Regions from separate parts of the Brevibacillus sp. AG162 genome, predicted to be linked through region 2. Evidence: a T-box and tRNA genes for the amino acid it is inferred to sense, from the RefSeq annotation. Region 2 holds a T-box; the other holds one or more tRNA genes.

Region 1 (3,422 bases), on a different contig from region 2:
CAGCATACAGTCATGCAGGCGATCAAAGCAGAGGCGAAACAACGTGGCTATACGTTTATCGACTGGAATGTAACAAACGGCGATGCAAGAAGCAACAAATATACAGCCGCTCAAACACTAGCCAATATAAAGCAGCAAGTAAAGTCACAAAAAGAAATCGTCGTCTTGATGCATGATTCCAGCACCAAGTCGCCAACGGTTGAAGCTCTCCCCGAAATCATTTCGTACTTGAAAGAAAAAGGCTATCGTTTTGAAGTCATTCAAGCCGATCGTCCGACTGTTTCCAATGTAAAATAATTGCAGCAGCAAAAAACCCGCTCCGTAATAGAGCGGGTTTTTCTGTGCTTTGGACCTTGTGACTAGCTAAGTCGTCAGTGTTTCGTATCGGAGGCGCAGCTCTCTTTTCAAAATTTTGCCGCTAGGGTTTCTTGGAAGATTATCGGCAATCACTACATACTTGGGTGCTTTGAAGGAGGAAAGACGGTCTTTGCAAAAAGCAAGCATCTCGTCAGCAGTCAGTAACTCACCTGCTTTTGGCACAACGACAGCCGTCACTGCTTCGATCCAATACGGATGGGGAACTCCGATCACTGCGACCTCAGACACTTTCGGATGTTGATAAATAAGCTCCTCAACCTCCCTGCTTGCTACGTTCTCTCCCCCCGATTTAATCATATCCTTTTTCCGATCAACGACCGTGATATAGCCTTCTTCATCCATAATGCCCAAATCCCCGCTGTGAAACCACCCTCCCTGGAAGGCAGCCTGTGTCTTTTCCTCATCTCGGAAATAACCCAGCATCGCATGACTGGTCCTGTGTACAATCTCACCAACACTTCCACGAGGGACTTCATTTCCATCATCATCGACGATTTTTGTTTCCACATTTAACGCTGGCTTGCCTGCAGAGCCTGCTTTTCTCATCTGATCCTTCGGTGGCAAAACAGTTGCTAATGGCGCCACTTCCGTCTGCCCGTAAAAATTGTAAAACTGTGCGTTCGGGAGGCGTTGACCGAGCTCTTTTAACACTTCTACTGGCATGATTGCTGCACCATAGTAGCACTTTTGCAAAGAACTCAAATTACGCACGGCAAAATCAGGAGAACGGAGTAAAGCAATCCACACGGTTGGCGGGCAAAACAACTGAGTAGCCTTGTACGCCTCTACCGTTTGCAGCATCAACGCAGGTGTTGCCTGTTCCAAAATAATTCCGCTCCCACCCAGGTACACGTACGGTCCCAAAAAACAATGAAGCTGCGCACTATGGAACAAAGGAAGTGCGTGAACAGCCACATCATCCTGCGTCATCCCGCCTTCGATAATCGTGCTGACATATTCGGAGATGATGCTTTTATGAGTGAGCATAACGCCCTTTGGCTTTGATTCTGTTCCACTCGTATACAAAATTTGCACAACATCTTCGTCCACTATGTCTACTTCAGGCTCATGATTGTCTGCCGCTTCAATCAGCGTGCGAAAAGGCAACCATTCCCCTGCTTGTACTGCTGGTTTGGACATGAGGGAAAGCAGCTTGGGGGAAATTCCAGCTAATTGGAGTCCATCTTGAGCGAGCTGCAGGAATTCGGGAGCAACGAAGCACGCACTCACTTCCGCATGCCCGAAAATATAGGCGACATCTTCCTTATTCAACATGAAGTTGATCGGTACCATGATGACTCCTGCTTTCGCTAGTCCAAAGTTCAGAATCGCAAAATCCATCGAGTTGCGTGACAGGACTGCTACCCGCTCCCCTTTTTGCAAGCCTATTGAAAGAAGCGTATGAGCCGTCTTATTTGCAAGCTGATCAAGCTGCGTGTAGGTCAATACTTCTTCCTCAAAGTACAGGGCAGGCTTATCAGGATTTCGCCCACGACTTCTTCGCAAAATATCGCCAAGTGCATTTCTACGAACCCTTTGCGCTTCGAGCATGCAAACTCCCCCATCACTTATAGTCTCATCTCCATTATATAATAGTTTTCTTTATTTTCTGATATTTTTACAAAAAAGAAACGACAACTTACTCTCAAAGCTCTCAACCATAAAAAAGACCCCAGCTTCTCAACTGGAGTCGGTTCATTTGTAGTTATGGCGGAGGGAGCAGGATTCGAACCCGCGTGAGCTTGCACTCTAACGGTTTTCAAGACCGCCCCGTTATGACCACTTCGGTATCCCTCCGTATTTCAACAATATATACTATATCACAGCTCTACTATCCTTTGCAAGAGCCTATATCCTTTTCCTTTATCGCTTAATGGCAACGAATTTCAATTCCGTCATTTCTTCTATCGCGTATCTGACACCTTCCCGACCAAGTCCGCTTTCCTTTACGCCACCATAGGGCATATGGTCCACGCGAAAAGTCGGAATATCATTCACCATCACACCGCCCACGCGCAGCTCTTCTGCCGCTTCCAGAGCCAACGACAGATTATTGGTATAGACACCAGCCTGTAATCCATAGCGGGAATCGTTGACCATCGTAATGCCTTGCCGAACGGATTCCACTGGATTAATCAGAACAACAGGGCCGAATACTTCCTGACAAGATACTTTTGCATCTGCCGGAACACCCGTCAACACGGTAGGCTGGAGCATCCGATCCACGACCTGTCCCCCACACTCCAGACGTGCCCCCTGTTGGAGCGCCTCATGAATCCACTCCATCGCACGTTCTGTTTCGCGAGGATTGATCATGGCGGAATAGTCCGCGTCCTCAGAGAGCGAATCACCACCGCGAAGTGCTCGTGTTTGTTCAACAAAACGTTGGATGAAATCTTGATAGATTTCTTTGGCCACATAAATTCTTTGCACAGAGATACATACCTGCCCAGAGTAAGCGAAGGCACCAAAAACGCATCGGGGAATCACTTCATTCAGCTGCACATCACGATCAACGATCACGGCCGAATTCGATCCCAGCTCGAGCGTGACTCTTTTCATGCCCGCTCGATTGCGTATGTCCAGCCCAACACTTGGGCTCCCTGTAAACGTCACCGCCCTGACTCTCGGGTCAGTCACGATTTTATCGCCAACACTCGCCCCACTGCCCGTGATCACATTTAGAGCGCCAGCGGGCAAACCAGCTTGCTCTGCGAGCTCTGCCAGAAACAATGCGCTAAGCGGTGTCTGTGATGCAGGCTTGAGAACAACGGTATTGCCAGCAGCGAGAGCAGGTCCGACCTTATGAGCGACGAGATTCATGGGAAAGTTAAAGGGTGTAATCGCCCCGATGACTCCCAATGGTTCACGCACGGTATAAGCCAAGCGTCCCTCTCCCCCGATAGCTGCATCGAGTGGTACGGTTTCTCCGTGGAGGCGTTTGGCTTCCTCTGCCGCAAACTTATACGTCTGAATAGTTCGAATCACTTCACCGCGGGCTGTTCTGATGGGTTTCCCCGCTTCTATTGCGATGATCCGTGCCG
Region 2 (3,422 bases):
TTCATGTTGATTTGACCTTGTATGGTGTTCTCCCAGGTCGGCGAGTTCGCGTCCTCAAAGTCAGCCATGAAAAGCCGAGCACCGGAGTTCAGTGCATTGATGACCATTTTCCGGTCACCCGAAGGTCCTGTAATCTCCACCCGTCTGTCTTGCAAATCTTTAGGCAATGGAGCAACAGTCCAATCTCCTTTACGAATGTCCGCTGTTTCCTGTAAAAAATCGGGCAGTTGACCTGCATCGATCTGCAATTGACGCTCCACGCGTTTAGCCAGCAATTGCTGGCGTCTTTCGCCAAACCTTTGCTCCAGCTTCATTACAAATTGGATTGCTTCTGGTGTCAGGATATCTTGATAACCCGGGTGCATCTCACCGGAAATCTGAACCTCCAGCGGATATGGATTCGTTGGTACAGTAGTCAAAACAGCTCCTCCTCCCTTACTCCAAAGTTATTATGATACAGATCGATAAAATGATTTTTATTATATAACAGTAGTGGCAAAAAAAATGTCCTTACTCCTGATACCCGCTGCCACTGCAATGGCTGCAGCTTACATGCCCATCTCCCAAACAATTATGGCAAGCCGCTCCGTTGGCATCACGACCAACGCCTCCACATCTTGGGCAATTTTGTTCTCCGTTTCCTTCACACCGATAGCAGTCCATTCTCCATTCCTCCCTCTCTGTATTAAAACAATATTCTTAAAATTTGTTTTTATTATATAACAGAGATTGGTACAGTGCAACACGTTTTTTTAAAAATTCCACCTGTATTAGTACACAATATAAAACAGCCCTTGACCCGTTATGGATCAAGAGCTGCTTTCCAAATCTCTCGCTTATTGCTTCGGTGCGATCTTGTCTACTCCGCCCATGTACGGACGAAGAACTTCTGGAATTACGATTGTTCCGTCTGCCTCTTGGTAGTTCTCCAAGATCGCTGCTACTGTACGTCCAATCGCCAAACCAGAACCATTCAATGTATGCACAAATTCCGGCTTCGATTTTGTATCGCGACGGAAACGGATATTGGCACGGCGCGCTTGGAAATCTTCAAAGTTCGAGCAAGACGAGATTTCACGGTATGTGCCGCCGCTTGGAATCCAAACCTCCAGGTCGAATTTCTTCGCAGCCGTAAATCCTAGATCGCCTGTGCACATGCTCAGGACACGGTATGGCAGTCCAAGCAGTTGAAGCACCTTTTCAGCGTTTTTCACCAGTTTGTCGAGTTCGTCATAAGACTCTTCTGGTTTCACGAATTTCACCAGCTCAACTTTGTTGAATTGATGCTGACGAATCAACCCACGCGTATCACGGCCGGCAGAACCCGCTTCCGAACGGAAACATGCGCTGAAAGCAGTGTAGTAGCGAGGGAGATCCGCTCCATCCATGATTTCATCACGATGCATATTGGTGACCGGCACCTCGGCAGTTGGAATCAGGAAGTAATCTGGTCCCTCGATTTTGAATGCATCCTCTTCGAACTTAGGCAATTGACCCGTTCCCGTCATGCTCGTACGGTTGACGATATACGGCGGGATCACTTCTTCATAGCCATGCTCATTCGAGTGCAAATCCATCATGAAGTTCATCAGTGCGCGCTCCAGACGTGCGCCCAAACCTTTATAGAAAACAAAACGGCTTCCTGTTACTTTTGCCGCCGTTTCAAAATCGAGGATTCCTGCTTGGCTAGCCAGCTCCCAGTGAGGCTTAATCTCGAAGTCAAATGCACGTGGCTCTCCCCATGTCCAAGCAATCACGTTATCGTCTTCTGTCGTACCGATCGGCGTGCTTTCATGCGGCAGGTTCGGGAGGCTCAGCAAAATGAACTCCAGCTGTTCATCCAATTGGCGCAGCTCTTCATCCAAAGCCTTGATGCGCTCATTTACTTCTTTCATTTCAGCGATCAGATGGTCTGCATTTTCCTTATTGCGTTTCATAACCGCTACTTGCTCGGACACCGTGTTACGCTTATTTTTCAGCGCTTCTGCTTCTTGGATGACTTGGCGGCGCTTTTCATCTACTTCTACGAATTGATCCAACGCAGAAATATCTTCATTGCGGTGAGCCAAACGGCGTTTTACTTCTTCTAGATCCTGGCGTAATACTTTTACGTCCAACATGTGTAAATCCCTCCGAATCGTATTGAAAAAAAACAAAAAACACCCGTCCCCTGGTAAGGGACGAGTGTTGTATACCCGCGTTGCCACCCTCGTTGACACATGCAGCAATCCTTCATGCATATGCCCACTCTTCCGTCATAACGGGACGGTTCCGGGCAAAGTTGTTGTTCCTTTGCCACTCCGAGATGGATTCCTTCACATAACCGGATCGGTTTGCACCTACCACCGACTCTCTAGGCCTGGCTCTTGTAAAGTACTTGTTCTCATCATCGCATTCTCATTCATGAATACTATTATTGTTAACTGTACTACAGGTTCTATACGTATGTAAAGAGCAGCCCGCCTCGATCTTTACAGAAAAAAGAAGATCGGCACCTATTTACGGCCGATCTTCCGGTATAGCAGCTAGCTTCTGTATTCCTTGACCATGTCGAGGAAGTATTTGTGCAGTCTTGTATCTTCGGTCAATTCTGGGTGAAAAGCTGCTGCCAAATAGTGACCGCTTCGGGCGACAACAATCTTGTCTTCGTGCTTGGCCAAGACTTGACCGTTCTCTCCCACTTCCATGATATACGGTGCCCGGATGAACACGGCCGGGTAATCTGCCGCCACACCCGCAACAGGCATCAAGACTTCAAAGCTCTCCTTTTGGCGACCAAAAGCATTTCGCTCGACTTTGATATCCATCAAGCCTAAATGGCAATCGTCTTGTCCTTGAATCTGTTTTGCCAGAAGGATCGCTCCTGCGCAAGTCCCGAAGATCGGCTTGTTCGCCTTACCGAACTCTTGAACCGCCTCCATGAATCCGTACTTATGCATCAGCTTGCTAATCGTGGTGCTTTCTCCGCCGGGAATGACCAGCCCGTCTAGGTCATCCAGATCTTCTACTTTTTTGACCGGGACGGCTGTGGCACCAACCTCTTCTAGCATTCGCATATGTTCTGCTACAGCTCCTTGTAGAGCGAGTACGCCGATTTTCATGCTACTCACCTTACCAGCCGCGCTCTTGCATGCGATCAGCTTCACGAATTTTGGAGATTTCGATTCCTGGCATTGCGGTTCCCAAGCCTTTGGATACGCGAGCAATCAGTTCGTAATCCGTGTAGTGGGTAGTCGCTTCCACAATCGCGCGAGCAAACTTCTCTGGATTCTCTGATTTAAAGATACCAGAGCCAACAAACACGCCATCGGAGCCCAATTGCATCATCAGGGCAGCATCTGCTGGTGTTGCTACTCCACCTGCTGCGAAGTTTACGACTGGCAGCTTACCTGTTTTGTGTACCTCTTCAAGCAGTTCATATG

The links. A T-box is a leader RNA that pairs with one kind of tRNA and senses whether it is charged. The one in region 2 lies ahead of serS (serine--tRNA ligase), so its partner is inferred to be a tRNA-Ser.
Region 1: it encodes a tRNA-Ser, which carries the amino acid that the T-box ahead of serS (serine--tRNA ligase) is inferred to sense. The anticodon was not compared.

Annotation. Positions count from the first base shown of each region.
Region 1 is NZ_VFNO01000003.1:11,880-15,301, reverse strand. Features, by position in the region: gene FB479_RS09870 (exo-beta-N-acetylmuramidase NamZ domain-containing protein) at 1-297, shown strand, start outside; gene FB479_RS09865 (acyl-CoA synthetase) at 364-1,929, opposite strand; tRNA gene FB479_RS09860 (tRNA-Ser) at 2,087-2,175, opposite strand; gene FB479_RS09855 (aldehyde dehydrogenase family protein) at 2,242-3,422, opposite strand, start outside.
Region 2 is NZ_VFNO01000014.1:4,994-8,415, reverse strand. Features, by position in the region: gene aceB (malate synthase A) at 1-419, opposite strand, end outside; gene serS (serine--tRNA ligase) at 837-2,120, opposite strand; T-box leader at 2,174-2,399, opposite strand; gene pdxT (pyridoxal 5'-phosphate synthase glutaminase subunit PdxT) at 2,526-3,101, opposite strand; gene pdxS (pyridoxal 5'-phosphate synthase lyase subunit PdxS) at 3,112-3,422, opposite strand, start outside.